4 regions of the Brevibacterium sp. Z349TD_9 genome follow, and region 1 is predicted to be linked to each of the others. Evidence: riboswitches for the same ligand, from Rfam matches in the RefSeq annotation. Region 1 holds a riboswitch; each other region holds the start of a gene.

Region 1 (5,715 bases):
CGGGATCGTCGGTGGCGAAGCGGGCGAGATCGTCCTTGGTCGGTTTCCGTCCCGCCAGCGGGGACGGTCTGCGGGAGCTGCGGCTTTCCTCGGACACGTCCCCCAGACTACCGTCGAAGGACGACGAGCCGAACGGAGGTCCGGCATGAGCCACGCACACACCCGAGCGGAATCAGGCGAGTCCGCTCCGTTCCACTTCGAGACGACCTGGCGCGTCGCCGAAGCGGTCGAGCCGGTGTGGGACGTGCTCTCCGCCATCGACGACTGGCCTGGTTGGTGGCCGGGACTGGCGTGGGTGCACGCTGTCGACGGAACGCTCGCCGAAGGCTCCAGGGCGCAGATCGGTGTGCGCAGCCCCCTCGGCCTCTCCCTGTCGATGATGCTGCGCATCGAAGCGATCGACCCGCCCCGGCAGGTCGTGCTCAGCGCCGAGGGGGACCTGCGCGGTACCGGGGTGTGGACGCTGCGCCGGTCGGGACCGCTCACCGTCATCGATGCCGTGTGGTGCGTGACGACGACGCGTCTGGCCCCACGCCTGCTGCGCCCCCTGTCGGCCAGGATGCATGCCGCGGTCATGGCCGCAGGCGAGACCGGCCTGCGCCGTCGCCTCAGCGCGCGGGCGTAGGGGAGTCCGCGGCGGACCAGGCCTCGATCCCGCCGGCCAGCGAGCGCAGGCGCACTCCCTCCGGAGTGCCGGGAGCCGCGGCCGCCACGGCCTTCGCCGACCGGACTCCCGACCGGCAGTGGACGACGATGTCGGTGGCGGGGCCGACCACCTCGGCGAGGGCCGGCCACCCCCGGTCGACGACGACGTCGAGGGGCACATGGACGGTGCCGGGGATGGACTGGACCTGCCGCTCCCACTCCTCGCGGACATCGACGATGACCGCGTCGGCCCCCAACGCACGAGCCTCGGCGACGGTGACCTCGTCGACGGCGGGCGCCGAAGCTGCCGGGGGAGCCGCACACGCGACGGCGACCTCGGTGAGGTCGGTCACGGCAGGCCGATCCGGGTCGGCGGAGAAACGCAGCGTCGTGAAGGTCGTCCCCAGCACATCCGTGCGCAGGAGCCTGCCGATGAGGGGGTCCCCGATGCCGCAGATGAGCTTGACGGCCTCGGCGGCCATCGTCGATCCGACGAGACCGCAGAGGACGCCGAGGACTCCTCCCTCGGCACAGGTGGGCACCGAATCGGCGTCGGGGATGTCGGGGAAGAGGTCGCGCAGCATCGGTCCGTGACCGGGCACGAAGGTGCTCACCTGGCCCTCGAAGCGGAAGATCGTCCCCCACACGAGCGGGGTGCCGGTGAGCTCGGCGGCATCGTTGGACAGATACCGGGTCGCGAAGTTGTCCGCACCGTCGATGACGAGATCGTGGGCGGCGAAGAGCTCGAGTGCATTGTCCGGGCTCAGGCGTTCCGCGAGGGCGGTCACGGACAGATGCGGGTCGAGGCGCAGCAGCGCATCCCTGGCCGAGTCTGCCTTGGGGCGGCCGACGTCGGCATCGCGATGGAGGATCTGGCGCTGAAGGTTCGAGACCTCGACGCGGTCGTCGTCGATGACGGTGAGGAGTCCGATCCCCGCCGCCCCGAGGTACTGGAGCACCGGGGCTCCGAGGCCGCCGGCGCCGACGACGAGGACCCGCGCGGCCCGCAGCCGCCGCTGGCCGAGATCTCCGACCTCTGGGAGGCTGAGATGCCGCGCGTACCGGGCGAGCTCATCGGGCGTGAGCGCGTCGACGGGCTCGACGAGCGGGCGCAGAGGTGTCCCGCTCATGGCCCCATCACCAGGTTCTCCGTGGTGACCCTGCCCTCGTGAGGTGAGGAGGCGAGTGCCAGCGGACGCTTGGGGATCCGTCCCGCGCCCCGAGCCAGGCGGCCCGCCTCGACGGCGAGCGCCATCGCCCGAGCCATCGCCGGTGCGTCATGGGCGCGGGTGACCGCCGAGGCGAGCAGCACGGCCGTGCACCCGAGCTCCATCGCCAGCGCCGCATCCGAGGCCGTGCCCACGCCGGCATCGAGGATGACGGGCACCTGCGCACGGGCGACGATCGTCTCGATGTTGTGGGGGTTGAGGATGCCCAGACCCGAGCCGATCGGGGCCCCTGCCGGCATGACCGCGGCGACCCCGGCGTCCTCGAGGCGCTTCGCGAGCGCCGGATCGTCGTTGGTGTAGGCGAAGACCGTGAACCCGTCGAGGACGAGCTCCTCGGCCGCCCGGAAGAGCTCGACCGGGTCGGGCAGGAGGGTGTCCTCGTCAGCGATGACCTCGAGTTTGACCCACGAGGTCTCGAGCGCCTCCCGGGCGAGCTTGGCCGTGAGCACAGCGTCCCGGGCGGTATAGCAGCCCGCGGTGTTCGGCAGGGAGCGGATGCCGAGTCGTTCGAGGAGGGCGAAGACCGAGTCCCTGGCGTCAGCGTCGAAACGGCGGATCGCCACGGTCGTCAGCTCCGTCGCCGAGGCGGTCAGTGCGTTCTCGAGGATGCTCAGGGTGCTCGCCCCTCCGGTGCCCATGACGAGGCGGGAGTCGAAGGTCGCTCCGTCGATCGTCCAGCTCATCTCAGCCTCCCTGCACAGCAGTGACGATGTCGACGGTCTGGCCGTCGACGATGGCGAACTCGGCCCAGAGTCCACGGCGGATGACCTCACCGTCGACAGCGAGGGCCACCCCGAGACGGCCTCCGTCGACGGGAGTCCCGTCCGTCGCGAGCTGCCTGCCGGTGACGTGCTCGACGAGCGAGCGGGCCGTGGTGCCTGAGGCGAGCTCGCTGCTCTCCCCGTTGAGTGTGATGGTCATGGTTCCTTCCTTGCTGTGGTCATCGCCGCCACAAGGCGCGGAGACGGGCTCTCGTTCGACTGTGCGGCTTCGGAGAAGCGGCGGGGAGCAAGGGCCGCGGGCGCCCCTGCGGGCAGCCACGGCGAGTCCTCACCGCGGGTGAGATCGGCACCGAGGCGGGCCCCGAGCGGAGTGAGGAGGATCCCGTGGCGGAAGTACCCGGTGGAGACGACGCAGCCGGGGTCCGTGCGCCCGATGAACGGCACGTCATCGGGTGATCCGGGTCGGGCACGCGCAGTGATCTCGGTGATCTCGGCATCGAGGATCCCGGGCACGAGCCGTTCGGCATCGTGGAGGAGACGGTGGACTCCCTCGGCGAGCACCCCGGGCCGTCCGTCCTCACGGGACGTGGCGCCGAGGACGAGTTCCCCGTCGGGGCGCGGGACGATGTAGACGGGCCGACCGGCGACGAGTCCGCGGATGGTGCGGGTGAGCAGCGGCGGTGCGCTCGCGTCGGTGCGCAGCCGGATGATGTCGCCGTGCACGGCTCGCAGCGGCAGGTCGGGGACGCCGGCGATCGTCCCCACCGCTTCACCGGCGGCGACGACGACCTGGTCGGCGGTGAGGCTGCGCCCATCGGCAAGAGCGACGCCGACGGTGCGGCCGCTGACGCGGACGAGTCCGGTCGCCTCCTCACGGACGATGTCGTCGTCGAGGAGCGAGAGCAGGGCGCCGGTGATCCGTCGTGGGTCGACGGCATGATCGCCGGGGATGCGCACCGCCCCGCTCACCCCTGGCGAGAGGGCGGGCTCGAGATCGCGGGCCCGGGATCCGGTGATGAGTTCGACCTCGGACCCCGCCTCGGCCTGCAGGGCGCGCAGGTCCCGCAGGGTCGCGAGATCCGCCCTGTCCCCGGCGCACACGAGGGTCTCCGTCTGCGTCTCGCCGAGGTCGTGCCCGGTCTCGGCGGTGAGTCGCGAGGCGAACTCGGGGTAGAGATCGGCAGAGGTGCGCATGAGGGGGAAGAGCGGAGACTGCCCCCACGCGATCTCCGCGGCCGGGGCGATCATGCCGGCGGCGGCATACGAGGCCCCTTCGCCGGGTGCGGGGTCGATGAGCGTGACCGACGCTCCCCGGCCACGCAGCTCCCATGCTGTGGCGAGCCCGATGATCCCGGCCCCGATGACGATGACGTGCACTGTATTCTCCCTCCGGCGGCATGACCCGCATCAGGTGCGGCGGTCGGCACGAAGCCCTCTCAGCCTCCCAGCGAGGCTCCCGCGAACTCCTCTACTCTAGGAGCATGGTTCCCGTGATGACAACGTCCTCCGCCCAGCGAGACACGCAGACCACGACTCGAACCGCGCGTCGGCGCGCGCTCGAGGCGGCCCGCCTCTACCTCTGCACCGATGCCAGGACCAAGCAGGGCGATCTCGCCGCGTTCCTCGACGCCGCATACGCCGGGGGCGTCGACATCATCCAGCTGCGCGACAAGAGCCTGGAGGCACGAGAGGAGATCGCCGCCCTCGAGGTCCTCCGGGACGCCGCCCGCCGCCATGGCAGGCTCTTCTCCGTCAACGACCGTGCCGACGTCGCCCTCCTCGTCGGCGCCGACGTCTTCCACGTCGGACAGGGTGACCTCACGAGCGGCCAGGCCCGTGCCGTGCTCGGACCCGACGTCCTCCTCGGCCGTTCGACCCACTCGATCGACCAGGCGCTCGCCGCCGACGCCGACCCCGACATCGACTACCTCTGCCTCGGGCCCGTGTGGGAGACCCCGACGAAACCCGGGCGACCGGCCGTCGGCCTCGAGCCCCTGCGGGAGATCACCGGACGGGTGAGTACGCCCTGGTTCGCGATCGGCGGCATCGCCGCCGGTGAGCGGCTCGACGCGGTGCGCGAAGCCGGAGCCGAGCGCATCGTCGTCGTCCGCGCCGTCACCGAGGCCGATGATCCCGCCGCAGCGGCAGCGACCCTGAAGGGAGAGCTGTGAGGATCCTCATCGCCGGAGCCGGGGCCACCGGGGGAGCGTTCGGCACCCGCCTCGTCGAAGCCGGACGTGACGTCACCTTCCTCGTCCGACCCGAGCGCGCCGAGGCGCTGCGCGCATCGGGGCTGCGCTTCATCGGCCCCGACGAGGACAGGACGAACCCGGTGGCCGTGACGACCGCCGAGGAGCTCGCAGCGAACCCGATCCCTGCGGACCTCGTCCTCATCGCCGTCAAGGCCAGCGGCCTCGACCAGGTCATCGACGACATTCGCCCGGCGATCGGGCCGGACACGCTCATCATTCCGTTCCTCAACGGCATGGCCCATATCGACCGCCTGGACAGGGAGTTCCCCGGGCAGGTGCTCGGGGGCCTCGTGAAGATCATCGGCACGATGCGCGGATACGACGTTGTGCAGATGACGGACATGGCGACGATGACGATCGGCCGCCTCGGCGGGGGAGAGGTGCCTTCCGGGATCGTCGAGGCCCTCGACGTCCCCGGCTTCCGCCTCCAGGTCATCGATGCCATCGATGACGCACTCTGGGAGAAGTGGGTCTTCATCGCCGCAGCCGGCGTGGTCACGTGCCTCTTCCGGGCGCCCGTCGGGGCGATCATGGCCGCCGGCGGCGAACCCCACGTCGTCGCGATCGTCGACGAGCTCGAAGCCGTGGCGATGGGCGCCGGACACCCGATCTCGGCGCGCTCCCGCGCGGTGACGCTCTCGATGCTCACCGCCGAGGGCTCCTCATTCACCTCATCGCTCTATCGCGACGTCACCGCCGGACTGCCCAACGAGACCGAGCACATCCTCGGCAGCCTCGCGGCGACCGCGGCGGGACTCGGGGTCGCGACCCCGCTGCTCGACCTCACTCTCGTGCAGCTGCGAGCAGGCGAGATCGACCGGGCGGGATGACCGGAGAGGGGTCTGCAGCCTGGCCGCGGTTTCGGAA
Region 2 (5,715 bases), 1.5 Mb from region 1:
TCGCCGGCGTCCATGGCGCCGACGACGGCGAGCTCCTCATGGACGGCCGCCCGCAGAGGTTCTCCTCACCCAAGGACGCGCAGAAGGCGGGGGTCGCCACGGTGTTCCAGGACCTCTCCCTGTGCGAGAACCTCGACGTGGTGGCGAACCTCTTCCTCGGCCACGAGGACACTCGCGCAGGCGTCCTCGACGAAGTCGCCATGGAGGCGAAGTCGTGGGAGCTGCTGCGCAGCCTCTCGGCGAAGATCCCCAGCGTCCGGGTGCCCATCGCCGCCCTCTCCGGCGGGCAGCGGCAGACAGTCGCGATCGCTAGGTCCCTCCTCGGTGAACCGTCGATCGTCATGCTCGACGAGCCGACCGCGGCCCTCGGAGTCGCCCAGACCGCCGAGGTGCTCAACCTCATCGAACGCCTCCGCGACCGCGACCTCGGCGTCCTCCTCGTCAGCCACAACATGGCCGACGTCCAAGCCGTGTGTGACCGCGTCCACGTCCTGCGCCTGGGCAAGGACGCCGGCGACTTCCCCGGTGATGAGCGCACCGACGTCCTCATCGCCGCCATCACGGGAGCCAACGACAACGTCGTCACCCAGCGGGCGGCACGCAGGGGTGAGCGCCGATGACCCGGAACTCGTTCATCACTGACGAACGGATCTCGCAGGAGGGGTTCGTCCGCACCTTCGTCCGGCGGATCAAGGAGGGTCAGCTCGGCTCGTTCCCGGTCATCCTCGCCCTCGTCATCATCGTCATCGTCTTCCAGTCGGCGAACAGCAACTTCATCTCCCCTGCCAACCTCGTCAACCTCTCCACGCAGGTCGCCTACCTCGCGATCCTCGCCCTCGGGATCAACCTCATCCTCCTCCTCGGCGAGATCGACCTCTCGCTCGCCCAGCTCGGCGGTCTCTGCGCCTCCGTGCTCGGTGTCCTCGTCGTCAGGCAGGGTGTGCCCCCGATCATCGCCCTGACGATCATGCTCCTCCTCGGCCTCGTCGTCGGCGCCATTCAGGGCTGGTTCTTCGCCGTCGTCGGCATCCCCGCCTTCGTCGTCACCCTCGCCGGCCTCCTCGCCTTCACCGGCCTGACCCTGACGACGCTGGGCACGCAGAAGAACCTCTCGATGGCCGACACCTTCGCCTTCGACTTCGCGAGCTACTACTTCCCCGCCATCTGGGCCTACGTCTTCGGCGCGGTCGCGGTGCTCGGCTTCGCCGCCGGGATCATCCACTCGAAACTGCGCCGGCACAATGCCGGACTCGACAGCGCGAGCTGGACATCGGTGATCATCCGCATCGTCCTCCTCACCGCGGTCGTCTTCGGATTCCTCATCCTCGTCAACCAGGACTTCGGGCTGGCGATGCCGTTCTTCCTCATGCTCGTCATCGCCATCGTCATCGACCTCGTCCTGCGGAAGACGAAGTACGGTCGATCGATCTACGCCGTCGGCGGCAAGGTCGAGGCCGCCAGGCGCGCAGGCATCCGGGTGACCTGGGTGCGGATCAGCGTGTTCATGACCGCCGGAGTCCTCGCCGCGCTCTTCGGCTTCGTCAAGGCCGGGGTGACGACGAACGCGGGGTCGACGCTCGTGGGCACGCAGGACCTCCTCAACGCCATCGCGGCGGCCGTCATCGGCGGCACCTCGCTCTTCGGCGGGCGCGGTTCGGCGTGGGCTGCGGTGCTCGGGGCGCTCGTCGTCGGCGCGATCAACAACGGCCTCTACCTCATCGGCTTCAACTCCGACGCGCAGCAGATCATCACCGCGCTCGTCCTCCTCACCGCCGTCGTCATCGACGCGATCAGCCGCCGCGGCCAGCGCTACGTCGGCAGAGGGTAGGCGTCGGAGGGTAGGCGACAGAGGTCCGACGGCCGCCGATAGGCGGCTGGGTCGGTCGCCGAGGCGGAACTGAGTCACTTTTCGCCCGATCAGTCGGTTCAAGACCAGACCGATCGGGCGAAAAGTGAATCATCGGGGCCGGGCGGCTGGATTGAAAGTGGGGTCGGGCGGGTTCGCGGCGGTGGGCCGTGCGGGCACCGTCGTCGCCCCCTAGGTGTCGGTGATACAGTCGGGGGCAAATGACATGGGGTGCCCGGTGCGACTCGCGCAGGGCTGAGAGAACACCCATCGAACCTGATCTGGGCCATGCTAGCGAAGGGATCGTCATGACCGACATCGACCTGTCGTCGGCGCATGCGCGGCTGCGCGCGTCGAACCCGCTCATCCAATGCATCACGAACACGGTCGTGCAGCAGTTCAGCGCGAACGTGCTCCTCGCCGTCGGGGCGTCACCGGCGATGCTCGACCACGACGCCGATGCCGCGCAGTTCGCCCACCTCGCCGGCGGTCTGCTCGTCAACTTCGGCACCGCGACGGACCAGCAGTTCCTCGCCGCCGACGCCGCCGTCGACGCCGTCGACGCCGTCACCGAGGATGCCAAACCCTGGGTGCTCGACCCCGTGAGCATCGGCGCCGCCGACCACCGCACCACCCGGATCCGCCGCGCCGCGGCCGCCCACCCGACCGCGATCCGCGGCAACGCCTCGGAGATCGCGGCACTGGCCGGAGCCGGAGCGGGCGGGCGCGGGGTCGAGTCCACCGACGAGGTCGACGCCGTGCTCCCGGCCGCCGCCGAGCTCGCCCGCACGACCGGCGCCATCGTCGCCGTCTCCGGTGCCCGGGACGCCATCGTCGCCCACATCGACGGGGCCGACCACATCGCCCGCGTCGACGGGGGACACTCATTCATGCCGCTCGTCATCGGCACCGGCTGCTCACTCGGCGCCGTGACCGCCGCTTACCTCGCCGCCGTCCCGCCGGCGGGGACGAGTTCGCAGGCGGGCCCGGCAGGATCGGCCGCGTTCGAGCGCTTCACCGCAGTCGTCGCCGCCCACGCCCACTTCGCCGTCGCCGGAGAGGCCGCCGCCACCGGGGCGCTCGGACCGGGCACCTACTCGGTGCACTTCCTCGACGCGCTCTTCACCACCGACGACGACCGGATCGGCCGCGCCCGGGTCGAGGTGACCACAGTATGAGCGGCGATCGGCTCGCGGGCATCGACACCCGCCTCTACCTCGTCACCGATACCGCGCAGTGCGCGGAGGCGGGACGAACCGTCGCCGAGACCGTGCGCGCGGCCGTGACCGGGGGAGTCGGTGTCGTCCAGGTCCGCGACAAGGACATCGACGACACCGAATTCCTCGTCCTCACCCGTGAGGTCATCGCCGCCGTCACCGAGGCGATCGCCGGGACCGACCGCCGCGTTCCCGTCTTCCTCAACGACCGGGTCGCCGTCGCCCGCCGCCTCCTCGACGAGGGCAGCGACGTCCACATCCACGTCGGCCAGACCGACACCCCCGTCGCCGAGGTGCGCGACCTCCTCGGCGACGGCCCCCTCGTCGGCCTCTCCGCCGCCGAACCCGAGGAGTTCGCCACGGCCCAGGAGACCGGCGGCGTCGACCTTGTCGGCATCGGACCGGTCTTCGACACGACGACGAAGACCGACGCCCCGGCCGGGATCGGTCCCGACCGCCTTGGCGAACTCACCGCCTCGGCGGGGATCCCCGCGGTCGCGATCGGCGGCATCGACGCCGAGCGCGCGCACGAACTGCGGGGACGAGGACTCGTCGGCATCTGCGTCGTCTCCGCGATCTGCCGCGCCGAGGATCCCGAGCAGGCGGCCGCGGACCTCCTCGACGCCTTCGGCGACGGCACCCGAAAGGACGGGGAACAGGCATGAGCGAGCGACCACCGATCGCGCTGTCGATCGCCGGCACCGACCCGAGCGGCGGGGCGGGAATCCACGCCGACCTCAAGACGTTCACCGCCCTCGGCGTGCTCGGGACGACGGCGATCACCGCCCTCGTCGCGCAGAACACCCACGGGGTGTCCCGCGTCTACCCGATCGACGAGGACTTCGTCACCGATGAGCTCGACAGCGTGCTGAATGACATGCCCGTCGACGCGACGAAGACGGGCATGCTCGGATCCCGGTCGCTCGTCGACCTCGTCGTCGACCGGGCAGCGACCTCCGACTTCGGGTTCTTCACCGTCGACCCCGTCATGGTCGCGACCTCCGGACACCGCCTCCTCGAGGTCGATGCCGTCGACGCCGTGCGCACGCGCCTGCTCCCGGCCGCCGACCTCATCACACCGAACCTCCCCGAGGCGGCCCTCCTCCTCGGCGACGACGTGCCCGAGGCGACGACCCCTGAGCAGATGCGCGACCAGGCCAGGGAGCTCGTCGCGCGCGGCACGCGCGCCGTCCTCCTCAAGGGCGGGCACGCCGCAGACGGCGAGGTCGCCGACATCCTCGTCACCGCCGACGGGGAGGTCACCGAGTTCGCCCACCCTCGGATCGCGACCCCGAACACGCACGGGACCGGGTGCACGCTCTCGGCTGCGATCACCGCCGAGGCGGCCGTCCTCCGGCGGGCCAACGGCGGGAAGACGCTGGCCTCTGAGGACATGCGGCAGGCAGTCGAACGGGGACTCGACTTCCTTGCCCGGGCGCTCGCCTCGGCGGCGGACTGGAAGGTCAGCCTCGACCCCGCGGGCGCCCACGGACCGGTCGACCATCAGGTCGACATCGTCCGCCGCTGACCCCGCCCGAGCACCGTACCCGGAGCGCTTCACCATCGCAGCACCGCGGCGCCCCGGACCCGACCCGATCGACGACGATTCGACCCAAGGAGACACGTATGACGACGACCTTCGCCGCCGGCCCGCAGACCACCGAACTCTGGGACCACGTCCGCCCGATCATCGAGGCGATCGAGGCGCTGCCGTTCCTCAGCCAGCTCGCCGAGGGCAGCCTCGATCCTCTTGCGTTCACGAACTACATCACTCAGGACAGCATCTACCTCAGCGGATATGCGAAGGCGATGTCCTTCCTCGCCGGGAAGACGACGGACCGGGACGAGTCCCGGTTCTGGTCCACCTCGGCGGCGGAGGCGATCACCGTCGAGGAGGAGATGCACGCCCAACTGCTCTCCGATGCCCGCCTCGGGCAGGCGCACTCCCAGCTCGAGGCCGAGGACCGGGTGGGTCCGTCGCCGACGACGCTCGGATACGTCTCGTTCCTCGTCGCCACGGCCGCGACCCGGTCCTACGGTGAGGGCGTCGCGGGAGTGCTGCCCTGCTTCTGGGTGTACGCGCACATGGGCAAGGTGCTCATCGAGCGCGCCGGAGAGATGGACGAGAACCACCCGTATCGGACGTGGGTGCAGACCTACGACGCCCCGGAGTTCGACGAGTCGACGCGGAAGGCCGTCGAGATCCTCGAACGCGAACTCGACCGGGCGCCAGCCGATGAGGCGGCGCGGATGCGGGCCGCGTTCGAACGCGCGTGCGTCTACGAACTCCACTTCTGGGCCTCGGCGCACGCGTTGCAGGACTGGGACGCGGGCGTCTTCGCGGTGCCCGCGGCCGAACCTGTGCGGTGAGCGCCGACGCTGCGCGGAGGGCGGCCTCCGCGCAGACGGCGACCCCTCCGCTGCGGCGGCGCAGTGACCTCCTCCGCGGCGGCGCAGTGACCTCCTCTAAGCGCGGCCCTCGCGGCGGTCGTCGACGATCATGGTCAGCGGGGCGAACTGTCCGAGAACCATCCAGCCCCGGCACAGTGTCGTCCAGAGGATGACGCGATCGACCTGGGACAGGGGGACACGGTCGTGCCGCGGACACGTGAGGCGCCCGAGGGCGAAGACGATCGCCGCAAAGCCGGCACC
Region 3 (5,715 bases), 890 kb from region 1:
AGTTCGAGGAGGGTGAACCGTCCCCATCCCTCGACCGGTTCGAGTGTGAGGACGAATCGTGGCCGCTCGGCGGGTGCGGGCAGCATCGTCAGGGCAGGGTGGTCGCCTTCGCGCTCGGTCATGAGGTTGATCGCGAAGCAGGACTCTCGCAGTTCGGTGAGAGCGACGTCGGCATCGCCGCTGAACCGCAGGGGACGCCCGGGGCCCGCCCGGTGGAGGGTGCCGTCGATCGACAGGACCACCTCGGCGGTGGGACAGAAGATCCGATCGAGTCCGGGCAGGGACGAGAACGGACCCGGACGATCGAGGCGGGCGATGCTCAGCCGCCACCGGCGACGATCCGGGGTGAGGCGCGCGGATTCGTCGAGTGAAACGAGTTCGGTCGTCTCACCTGCGCCATTGGCCCACGGTCTCGGTGCGATGTCGTCGAACGACGCGATGAGGTCCATGCTCGCCATCGTAGACGCGGGCGCCGTCACGGCTGGCCCGCGCCGCCTCAGTCGGCCGGCACCGCCTCAGCTGACGCAGAGGCAGAACGGATGGCCGGCGGGGTCGAGGAAGACGCGGAAGGTCTCCCCCGGCTGCACGGCGGCCTTGCCGGCACCGAGTTCGATGACCTGCGCCTCGGCGGCATCGAGGTCGTCGACCATGACGTCGATGCGCATCTGCTGCGGATGCTCCTGACTGGGCCAGCTCGGGGCGTGGTAGTCCTCGACCTGCTGGAAGCAGATGGGCGGCCAGGAGTCGGATGTGATCTCAGCCCACGTGCCGTCGTCGTCGACGCGGACCTGCCAGTCGAGGAGGTCGCCGTAGAAGCGGGCGAGCTCACCAGCATCCGGAGCGTCGAGAACGATCACGGGCTGCTTTGCGATAGCCATAGCCTGAGTCTACGCCGGTGGACGGACGCGGTGAACGGCTTCGGCCGGGAATCCCCGGACCCGTAGGATTGTTGAGCAATACGTCCAGCGTTCCGACACGACATCGAGAGGCCTTCCATGAGCACCCAGCAGCTGCCCGTCGCCGACAGGCCCGCGGTCTACATCATCCACGACAACCCGGAGTGGATCACCCCCTTCGCCGAGGCGCTCGAGTCCCAGGGCGTCGACTACGTCGAATGGCTGCTGCCCGGAGCGACGATCGACCTCGCCGCCGAGCCGCCCGAGGCCCTCTTCTGGTCCCGCCTCTCCGCGTCCTCGCACACGCGCACCGACCCGCATGTCAAGGACTTCGGCCGGGCGGTGCTCGCGTGGCTCGAGGCCGCCGGTCGGACGGTCATCAACGGTTCCGACGTCTACGAGCTCGAGGTCAGCAAGATCCGCCAGCACCGCGAACTCGCAGCCCACGGCTTCGACGTCCCCAGGACCGCCGCCGCGTTCGGGAGCACCGCGATCACCGAGGCGGCTGCGGACTTCGCTCCCCCGTTCATCACCAAGCACAACCAGGGCGGCAAGGGCCTGGGCGTGCGCCGGTTCGACTCTCACGCAGACCTCGAGCAGGCGATCGCCGACTTCGGACCCGGCGGCGCGGACGAGCCGATCGACGGCATCACCCTCATCCAGGAGTACCTGCAGCCGGCCGCACCGTTCATCACCCGCGCCGAGTTCATCGGCGGCCGGTTCCACTACGCCGTCAGGGTCGATGTCTCTGCCGGCTCGTTCGAACTCTGCCCCGCCGACGCGTGCGAGATCCCGACCGCTGGGACCGCCGGGGACCAGCACACCGCCTCGGCGCCGTTCAGCCAGTTCACCCGGCGCGAGGAGATCACCGCCGAGACCCCGCTCATCGGCCGACTCGAGGAACTGCTCCGCGAACTCGCCATCGACTTCGCCGGCGTCGAGTTCATCGAGACCAACGACGGCCGGCAGGTCGTCTACGACATCAACACGAACACGAACTACAACTCGGCCGTCGAGGAGGCCGAGCGTGCGGCCGGCCGGCAGCCGGCGACCGCACGGATCGCTGAGGAGCTGAGCCTCCGCCTCGGCGCGGTCGCGGGCATTCCCGTGCCCTGACCGGGCCTGATAGTCTCAGACCACCACAGGGGAGCGCCGGACACGGCGCTGAGAGTGCGTACGCAGACCCTTACACCTGATCCGGATCATGCCGGCGGAGGAAGTTGGAGGAGACGAATGATCACTGTGTCCCAGAACGGCGCCGTCGAGGCACTGCGTCGGTCAGCGGACGAGGACTGGAGTGCCGCGGTCGGCCACCGGTTCGTCGAGGAGCTCTTCGCGGGCACCGTGCCCGACGACGTCATGGCGACCTATCTCGTCCAGGACTATCAGTTCTTCGAGGACTTCCTCGCGATGCTCGGCACGTGCGTCGCCCACGCCGACCGGATCGAGGCGAAGCTCCGGTTCGCGCGTCAGCTGGGGTTCCTCGAAGCCGATGAGGACTCGTACTTCCTCCGTGCCTTCGCCGAGGTGGGGGTGACCGAGGACGACTACGCCGACCCCGTCCTCCTCGCTCCGACAGAAGGCTTCCGCGAGGTGATGCGGACGGCCGTCGCCTCGGCGTCGTACCCGGACCTCCTCGTCGTCCTCGTCATCGCCGAATGGCTCTACCTCGACTGGGGTGAGCAGGTGCGCGACATGCCCACCCGCGACGTCCACGTCGGCTGGATCGACCTCCACCGCGGCGAGGACTTCTCCGCGTGGGTGCAGTTCCTCGTCGACGAACTCGAACGCGTCTTTCCCCGGGGTGATGACGCCGAGTCGGTCACGACCCGAAAGCGGCTGACCGCGCTGTGGGGGCGGGCCGTCGGGCTCGAGCGCGCGTTCTTCGATGAGGCGTACCGGGCTCAGCGTTCGTAGACCTCGGCGGCCGCGGTGAAGAGCAGCGAGATCCCGACCGCGCCCGCGTCGGGGGTGCCGTGGCCGCGCCCGTCGACATAGCTCGCACGACCGCGCCTGGCCTGGAGTTCGGCCGTGGCCTGGGCGGCGTCGGCGGCCGTCTCGGCGGCCGAGGCGAATCCTCCGCTCAGCGCTGAGGCGGTCGGTTCGAGGACGTCGATGACCGTCCGGTCGCCGGGCTCGGCTCCGCCGACGCGGCGGATCGCCGCCGAGCCGGCCGCGGTCGCCTGCTCCCAGACGGTCCTCGGGTGCTCGTCGTCCCCAAGCTTCGCGTATCCGGCGTTGAGCTCCTGGAAGAGCAGGCCGAGCAGAGGCCCGCTCGTGCCGCCGACGCCGTTGAGGAAGGCACGTTCGGCGGCGGCGAATCCCGCCGCGTCGGCCTCCTCCATGAGTCGGGTCGCATGGCGGAGACCGCCGCGGAGGTTGTCGCCGAAGTCGCCGTCACCGGTGACCTGGTCGAGTCGCGTGAGGTGGCCGTGATGCTCTTCGGCGAGTTCGGCGAAGCGGATGACGACGGCGGTCTCGAGGTCGGTGCTGCGATCCTGTGCGCGGGTGCGCAGTGTGCCCGCGTCGGTCTCGTCTGCGCCACCCTGGTCGGTCCCGCGTTCGGCGATAGATGCGGTCGGTGTGCCGTCGGCGACGGGCGCGGGGAAGGCCGCAGTGCAGGTGGCGGTTTCCCACCAGTCCAACCACTGCGGCTGCATTCGGGTGAGCGTGATCGAGAAGCCGGTCATGTCGAGGGCGGTGACGTAGTCGCCGACGAGGGACGCCGCGACCTTCTCGCCCTTGGCTTCGAGGGCGCGGGTGACGCCGTCGAAGACGTTGAAGAGCTCGATCTGCGTGCTGGCGCCGAGTCCGTTGACGAAGACGAGGAGGTCGCCGTCGGCGGGGTCGCCGGCGACGGCGGCGTGGACCTCGTCGACCATCCTCGCCACGAGCGCGTCGAAGCTCTCGCGTTCGATCGAGGTCGCGGCACGTTCACCGTGGATGCCGACCCCGTACTCGAGCGTTCCCTCAGCCAAATCGAAGGCGGGCCTCCCTGTGTGGGAGTCGGTCTGGGCGCGGGCGGCGACGGCGAGGCTGCGGGAACGGTCGGCCACCTCGGCGCCGAGGTCGGCGAGCTCATCGAGGCCGAGTCCGGAGTCGGCAGCGGCACCGAGGATCTTCTCGACGACGACAGTCGCGCCGGTGCCGCGGCGGCCGGTCTCGGTCTCATCACTGTCGGTGGCAATGTCGTCGTCGACGATGACGGTGCGCGTCGAGATGCCCGCTGCCTGGAGGCGTTCGGCGGCGATCGCGAAGTTGATGACGTCGCCGGTGTAGTTCTTGACGATGTGGAGGACCCCATCGTCTCCGGCAACGGCGCGTGAGGCGGCGAAGATCTGCGCATTGTGCGGGGAGGCGAAGACCTCGCCCGGAACTGCCGCATCGAGCATCCCCTGCCCGACGAAGCCGACGTGCATGGGTTCGTGGCCCGATCCGCCGCCGGAGACGAGGCCGACTCGGCGTTCAGGGGTCCGGGTGCGGGAGCGGACGAAGAGCGGGTCCTCGGTGAGAGCCACGCGGTCCGAGTGGGCGCGGGCGAAGCCGCGCAGGGCACTGATGATCGGGGTGGGCGAGACGAAGAACGCGCTCATGGAGATCCTTTCGCAGGTCAGCGTCGTGTGCCGGTCCGGTGGGCAGTCGACGGCCACCGGCTGTGCGGACGGTGCCATGCTATACCTGCCCGGCGGAGTGGTAGGGTGGCTGTTCACCTGCCGACCGTCGGCGGATCCGCCCGGCTCGTGGCACTATTGACCGATGAACGATTCCCCCGTCGACCACGATTCCGAATGGATCCCGTTCGGGCTGTTCCGCCCCGACATCATCGAATCCGTGCCGCCGAAGTTCTTCCCCACCATGGTGTGGGGATACTTCGAGACGGAGGATGAGGACGGCGAGACAGGGTGGATCGAACGGACCACCGAGGGCGCGTCGTATGCGACGATCCTCTCGCAGATCGCCGGCTTCCTCGTCGAGACCGAGTCGGCGAACGCATGGGTCGACGACGACGTCGACGAGGAGACCGACGGCACGAGCGCCGGTGCCCCGGTCAACAGCACCCTGTCCGATCTCAGCGGCGACGTCCTCGTCGAGGAGGCCTCGGCGGCCTTGTCCCGGCTGAAGATCTACCCTCTGCCCGAGGGCCACGAACCCACCGGCCGCTACGTCGCCATCATCTGCGACGACGACCCGTTCGAATCCGGCAACGTCGAACTCCTCAACGAGGACGTCAGCAGCGAACTCATCGAGGGCCTGCTGCGTGTCGCGCAGATGCGCTTCGCCGAGACGCTCTCCTTCAGTCCCTTCGACGACGAGGTCGACGACGCCAGGGCGTCGGCAGGCGATGATCGCACCACCACGGCCGCGGCAGAGCCGACCGGCCCGGCGACCGAAGCGCCGCCGCCTCCCGTCACGACGTTCGGGGACCTCTTCGCCGGCTGGGCGTTCCTCCCCCTGCCCGCCGACGTCGATGTCAGCGCGGTCTGGTCGCTCATCCTCACCAGCGACGCCGACGACGTCATCCGGTGGTACACCCGACGCACACCGCTCCTCGACGAGAACCTGCTCACCGGCGTCCTCGCGAGAACGGCGTTCGAACTCGAACTCGGACTCATCGACAGCTTCGACGAAGACGACGAGGCCTCGCGGCTGACCCGCGAGACGCTTCCCGAGCTCAGCACCCTCGTCCCCGCCGACTCACCGACCGGCCCCCTCGACCCGCGGGTGGGAGCACTTGCCACTCGCGCCCTGCCCGAGGGGGAGACCCCGATCGTCGCGAACCTCTTCCTCTTCGGCACCGACCAACTGGGAACGAGCAGCG
Region 4 (5,715 bases), 560 kb from region 1:
CCTCACTCAACGCGCTCACCTCGCAGCGGCTGCGCGCTCGTTCCGAGGCTCACACGCCTCGCCCCGATCGCGTCGAGGAAGTCGTGGTCGTGGCTGACGGCGACGACCGCACTGCCGTGGTCGAGGACGTCGAGGAAGAGCGCGACGAGTCCCGCCCAGGTCAGCGCATCCTGACCGAATGTCGGCTCGTCGACGATGAGGACCCGCGGCCTGGGCGCGATCATCGCCGCCACCGACAGCCGCCGCATCTCGCCCCCGGAGAGTCCCTGCGGGTGGGCGTCAGCGATCTCGGTGAGCCCGAGCGTCTCGAGCAGTCTGGTCACCCGCGATTCGACCTCGCTCTCACTCCATCCGGCCAACCTGGGGCCGAGGGCGAGCTCGTCGGCCACGCTGGCCTTGAGGAACTGGTGTTCGGGCTCCTGGAAGACCATTCCGATCCTCGGTGCGAGGAAGGCCGACGGCCAGCGGAAGGGCCGGTCGTGCTTTGCGCCTTCGGCCAGTGTCCCGTGGGCGCGCACTTCGCCTGCGAACTCGGGAATGAGTCCGGCCAGGGTGAGCGCCGTCGTCGACTTGCCGGCGCCGTTGGGTCCGACGATGCCGACCGCCTCGCCGGCTCGGATCTCGAGCGAGAGGTCGGTGGTCGCAGGCACCCCCGCCCGTGGCCGGGCCGCACTCAGCCTCTCAGCGGTGAGCACCGTCCCTCCCGGCTCGCCGGATCGCAACGCTCCCGGCTGACGCGGGGGAGTGCGGGAGCCGGACTCGGGCACCCAGATCCCGGTGGCCCGGAGCACCTCGGCGAGGCCGGGATCACCGAAGACCGCGGACGGCGATCCCTGCGCGACGACGCCGTCCTGCCCGAGGACGATGACAGTGTCGACGTCGTCCGACCACAGACTCACCCGGTGCTCGACGACGATCATCGTCGCCGAGGTGGCCGCCTGGACCGTGAGCACCGCGTCCCGGACCGAGGCCGCCGAGGCGGGGTCGATGTTCGCCGTCGGCTCGTCGAGGACGATGACCTCGGGGGCCATCGCGTGGATGCCGGCGAGTGCGAGGCGCTGCTTCTGGCCCCCGGAGAGTGCGGCCGTGGGGTGGTCGAGGGGCAGGTCGAGGCCGAGCGCTGCCAGGGAGGCGGGGATGCGCTCGTCGATGACTTCGGCGCTCATCCCGAGGTTCTCCATTCCGAAGGCGACGTCGTCGCCGACGCGGGAGAAGATCACCTGCGAATCGGGGTCCTGGAGGACGAGCCCGGTCACACCTCGGCGAGGATCCGGTGGGGCGTCACCGATCACGAGCTCTCCTCCGGCCTCACCCGATTCGACGGGGAGGACACCCGCGATCGCGTGGAGCAGTGTCGACTTCCCCGCCCCTGACGGGCCGAGGAGGAGAACCTTCTCACCTGCGGCGATGTCGAGGTCGAGGGGGCCGACGGCGAGCGTGTCCCGATCGGCGTGCCGCCACGAATAGCCGCGAGCGCGGATCGGCAGACCCATCAGCGGATGCGGCCGGAGGCGAACGAGGACAGCGCCCCGGTCTTCGCGATCGCACGGTAGGCGTACCACGCACCGATGCCGGAGATGACGATGCCGGAGACGATCGCGCACACGGCGTAGGCGAGCTGGTAGGTCAGCTGCCATTCGGCGTTGTAGAGGATGTTCTCGCTCACGGCCATGAAGGCGGCTGCGACGAGACCGGACAGCGTCGTCACCCACAGCGTGAACCTCCGGTAGCCGAAGGCGGCGAAGACGAGTTCGGCACCGAGGCCCTGGATGAAGCCCGACAGGAGCACGGTCGAGCCGAAGTGGGAGCCGAGGACGCCCTCGACGATCGCGGCGAGCACCTCGCAGAGCAGCGCGGCACCGGGCTTGCGGATGATGGCGCCGGCCAGAGGTCCGGCGAGCACCCAGAGTCCGGCGATGAGTCCGATCGAGGGCGGGAAGGCCTGGAAGCCGAGTTCGATGACCTTCCAGCTGGCGGCGAGCACCCAGAAGATCAGGCCGACCGCGATGCCGAGCACCGCGGTGACGACGTAGTCGACGACGCGCCACTTCTTCGTCGGCGGGGCCTGCGTGTAGGCGGGTGCGGACTTCGCGGCGGTTCCGGGCGCGGTGGTTCTCGGCATTGTGCCTCCTCGTGTCTCAAGGAGGGGTAGAAGAGTCTCGACTTCCTTCGGCGGTGCTAGCCGCATCAGGTTCGAGGGTCTGCAGCATGATCTGCACTCTCAGCGCCCCTGCTGGCGCTCCCCTGTCGTGAGACTTACTGTACAGCACCCGCCGCGCCGCCTGTCGGGACCGCGTCAGGCGATCAGGCAGGCGGCGATGGTCGTCATGTGTCGTGCGGCTGTGGTCAGCTCGGGACGATCATCACCGGACCCTCGGCATGGTGGAGGACCCCGCGGGAGACCGAGCCGAGCAGCGCGCTCTTGACCGCTCCGCGACCACGCGTGCCCATCACCGTCAGCTGCGCCCGCTTCGTCGCCTCCGAGAGCATCGCGGTCGCATCGCCGACGACCACCGAGGTGGAGATCGGCAGACCCGGGAACTGCTCGCCGAGCGCATCCGCCTCCGCCGAGAGCGCGGTCTCGAGCTGCTTCTGCCGACGGTCGGCGACGTCGGCGCCGAGCTCGAGCTCGGGATACCAGTAGAGCCACTCCTCGCCGGCGGGCAGGACGGAGACGACCTCGAGTCCGGCCTCCCTCGAGGCGGCCACCTCGGCGGCGGTGAACATCGCGATCCGCGCGGCCTCCGAACCGTCGACGGCGACGACGACCGGTCCGCGGGCCTCGCCGCGCTGTGCTGAGTGCTGGGGGACGACGATCGTCGGGCAGTGCGCGTGCGGGGGCAGGGCCGTGGAGACCGATCCGAGCATGCGACCGAGGAACCCGCCGCGCCCTCGGGCGCCGACGATGACCACCTCGGCGTTGGAGCTGAGGTTGACGAGGACGCCGGCGGCGTCGCCGGATTCGGCCGCGTAAGTCACGGGTTCGGGATGATCGGCGAGGAGTTCGGACGCCTCGGCGAGGAGCTTCTCGGCTCCCCGCAGTGCGGCCTCGTCCTCGGGTTCGGAGGGTATGGAGGCCATGTTCGGGTAGATCATCAGCGGCATCGTGAACGCCGTGACGACGGTCAGGGGGACGCCGCGGTGGAGGGCTTCGATCGCGGCGTAGCGCAGGGCCAGGGCCGCGAGTTCGGATCCGTCGAAGCCGACGAGGACGCCGAGGTCGCGGCTGAGTCCGGACTCGGCGGGCCGCGGGTCGGCGGCGCGGTCATCGGTCGGGTTCGCAGCGGCCTGGCGAGCGGGGTTCCGGTGGGCGTCAGCGTTCATGGCAGTCCTCTCGACGGGGCCTGACCAACCCTGACGATGACGGCGGCCCCGAAAACCACATCCGTCGTCGTCGCCTCCAGTCTACCAGTGCACTTCTACAGCGTGTAGAAAAGTCGCCGAGGCGGTCGCCGGGTTGCTGTGGCGCCGCGGGGTGGCTGTGGCACCGCCGAGTTGCTGTGGCGCCGCGGGGTGGCTGTACGCCCGCGGGGTGGCTGAGCGGCCGGCGGGCGCATGGGGTTGCCGAGTCGAGGACGCCAAGTGTCGATTTCTGGCTCGCGAATCGACACTGAGCGTCCTCGAGTCGCAGCGCGCCGCGGAAAACCGGGCGGCACCCCGCGTAGGCGCCGGGCGCAGGCCCGATGGACAGCCCGGCCTCAGATGGGAAAGCCGAGGTAACTCAGGGCCGCGCGGATGATGTGCTCCTGACCGTGGGAGAGTTCGCTCGCGATGTCCTCGCGCAGCGCCTCCGACGGCGTGAGCCAGTCGAGGCTGAGCGCGTCCGCGCGCGGGGTGCACTCGCCGCGGACCTCCATGACGAAGCACATCGAGATCGCGTGCTGACGCGGGTCGTGGAGGAGCGCCGCTCCCTCGGTGGGGAAGTACTCGGCGATGTGGAACGGCGCGATGGCCGGGGGGACGACCGGCAGCGCGAGCGGACCCAGGTCGTTCTCGGCATGGCGCAGCAGAGCCGCGCGGATCGACTCGTGGTAGCGGATGCGGCCGCCGACGACCTCGCGACCCAGGGTGCCGTCGTCGAGGCGGCGCAGCAGGAGGCCGATCTCCTCGACATCGCCGGCCTCTCCGACGCGGACGGGGATGGCATTGACATAGGGGATGGGGAGACGGCGACGAAGCTGGGCGAACTCGTTGTCGTCGAACCAGTTCTCGTCGAAGTCGAGGGCAGTGCGGGTCATATCCCGATTATGTCACAGTTCACCTCGACGGACGGGTGGGAGGAGGGGGGTCGAGGCGGCTCATGCCGGTCGGGTAAAGTATCTTGATGTCAAGATAAAACTCCGGCCGGGCCGCAGCGTCGCAGTGACGTGGCCTACAGTTGAGTCAACCACTCTCCGGCCAGCGGCGGTCGTGACATGGCCCGCAGCGGTCAACGACGATTGAAGGGATTGTCCATGATTGATCATGAGGTCCGTACCCACAAGAGCTCAGAGAACCTGGCTCGTGAGGATCAGCTCGCCTGGAAGATCGCCGAGGTCGCCTCCGACCCGACGCCCGTCGATCCCGAGGTCACCGAGATGGTGATCAACCGCGTCATCGACAACGCCGCCGTCGCGGCCGCCTCGGTGAACCGTTCGGCCCCCACCCACGCCCGCGAGCAGGCACAGGCGCACCCCTTCACCCCGGGTGCGACGATCTTCGGACTTCCCCTCGCCGAGCGCTTCTCCCCGGAGTGGGCGGCCTGGGCCAACGGCGTGGCCGTGCGCGAACTCGACTTCCACGACACCTTCCTCGCCGCCGAGTACTCCCATCCCGGTGACAACATCCCGCCGATCCTCGCCGTCGCCCAGCACATGGGCATCGGGGGAGCGGACCTCATCAACGGCATCGCCACCGGGTACGAGATCCAGGTCGACCTCGTCAAGGGCATGAGCCTGCACCAGCACAAGATCGACCATGTCGCCCACCTCGGCCCCTCGGCCGCGGCCGGCATCGGGGCGATGCTCCACCTGCCCACCGAGGTGACCTTCCAGGCAATCCAGCAGGCCCTGCACGTGACGACGGCGACCCGCCAGTCCCGCAAGGGTGAGATCTCCTCGTGGAAGGCCCACGCACCGGCCTTCGCCGGGAAGATGGCCGTCGAGGCCGTCGACCGGGCGATGCGCGGTGAAGGCGCCCCGAACCCGATCTACGAAGGCGAGGACGGCTTCATCGCGTGGATCCTCTCAGGCCCCGAGGCCCGCTACACGATCCCGCTGCCGGGCAAGGGCGAGGCCAAGCGCGCCATCCTCGACACCTACACCAAGGAGCACTCCGCCGAATACCAGGCGCAGGCGCTCATCGACCTCGCCCGCAAGCTCGGCGGTGAGATCGAGGACCTGACGAAGATCAAGCGCATCATCATCCACACCTCGCACCACACGCACAACGTCATCGGCACCGGCGCGAACGATCCGCAGAAGATGGATCCGAAGGCCAGCCGCGAGACGCTCGACCACTCGATCATGTACATCTTCGCCGTCGCCCTCGAGGACCGCGGCTGGCACCATGAGGACTCGTACACCCCCGAGCGGGCCGCCCGTCCCGAGACCGTCGAGCTCTGGCACAAGATCGAGACGACCGAGGATCCCGAGTGGACCCGCCGCTACCACTCGACCGACCCGAACGAGAAGGCCTTCGGCGGCCGCGTGGAGATCGAGTTCGAGGACGGGTCGA

What was found. A riboswitch is a leader RNA that binds a small molecule or an ion and turns the genes downstream of it on or off. The one in region 1 is predicted to bind thiamine pyrophosphate.
Region 2: it holds a riboswitch for thiamine pyrophosphate, as region 1 does, so the genes downstream of both, thiM (hydroxyethylthiazole kinase) here and thiO (glycine oxidase ThiO) in region 1, are expected to answer to the same signal.
Region 3: it holds a riboswitch for thiamine pyrophosphate, as region 1 does, so the genes downstream of both, AC0VYB_RS02605 (TenA family protein) here and thiO (glycine oxidase ThiO) in region 1, are expected to answer to the same signal.
Region 4: it holds a riboswitch for thiamine pyrophosphate, as region 1 does, so the genes downstream of both, AC0VYB_RS04080 (ECF transporter S component) here and thiO (glycine oxidase ThiO) in region 1, are expected to answer to the same signal.

What each region holds. Positions count from the first base shown of each region.
Region 1 covers NZ_CM149680.1:1,489,293-1,495,007, forward strand. Annotated here, with positions in the region: gene AC0VYB_RS06695 (mismatch-specific DNA-glycosylase) at 1-97, opposite strand, end outside; gene AC0VYB_RS06700 (SRPBCC family protein) at 146-625, shown strand; gene moeB (molybdopterin-synthase adenylyltransferase MoeB) at 609-1,775, opposite strand; gene AC0VYB_RS06710 (thiazole synthase) at 1,772-2,557, opposite strand; gene thiS (sulfur carrier protein ThiS) at 2,559-2,795, opposite strand; gene thiO (glycine oxidase ThiO) at 2,792-3,973, opposite strand; TPP riboswitch at 3,964-4,066, opposite strand; gene thiE (thiamine phosphate synthase) at 4,090-4,767, shown strand; gene AC0VYB_RS06730 (2-dehydropantoate 2-reductase) at 4,764-5,678, shown strand.
Region 2 covers NZ_CM149680.1:2,990,317-2,996,031, reverse strand. Annotated here, with positions in the region: gene AC0VYB_RS13975 (ATP-binding cassette domain-containing protein) at 1-620, shown strand, start outside; gene AC0VYB_RS13970 (sugar ABC transporter permease) at 617-1,828, shown strand; TPP riboswitch at 2,064-2,167, shown strand; gene thiM (hydroxyethylthiazole kinase) at 2,155-3,024, shown strand; gene thiE (thiamine phosphate synthase) at 3,021-3,728, shown strand; gene thiD (bifunctional hydroxymethylpyrimidine kinase/phosphomethylpyrimidine kinase) at 3,725-4,591, shown strand; gene AC0VYB_RS13950 (TenA family protein) at 4,690-5,433, shown strand; gene AC0VYB_RS13945 (hypothetical protein) at 5,530-5,715, opposite strand, start outside.
Region 3 covers NZ_CM149680.1:603,757-609,471, reverse strand. Annotated here, with positions in the region: gene AC0VYB_RS02620 (HutD family protein) at 1-449, opposite strand, end outside; gene AC0VYB_RS02615 (VOC family protein) at 516-878, opposite strand; gene AC0VYB_RS02610 (ATP-grasp domain-containing protein) at 996-2,012, shown strand; TPP riboswitch at 2,030-2,132, shown strand; gene AC0VYB_RS02605 (TenA family protein) at 2,130-2,813, shown strand; gene AC0VYB_RS02600 (dihydroxyacetone kinase subunit DhaK) at 2,801-4,489, opposite strand; gene AC0VYB_RS02595 (hypothetical protein) at 4,653-5,715, shown strand, end outside.
Region 4 covers NZ_CM149680.1:930,416-936,130, forward strand. Annotated here, with positions in the region: gene AC0VYB_RS04070 (energy-coupling factor transporter transmembrane component T family protein) at 1-10, opposite strand, end outside; gene AC0VYB_RS04075 (ABC transporter ATP-binding protein) at 3-1,493, opposite strand; gene AC0VYB_RS04080 (ECF transporter S component) at 1,493-2,122, opposite strand; TPP riboswitch at 2,148-2,256, opposite strand; gene AC0VYB_RS04085 (universal stress protein) at 2,347-3,324, opposite strand; gene AC0VYB_RS04090 (DUF4916 domain-containing protein) at 3,699-4,238, opposite strand; gene AC0VYB_RS04095 (MmgE/PrpD family protein) at 4,455-5,715, shown strand, end outside.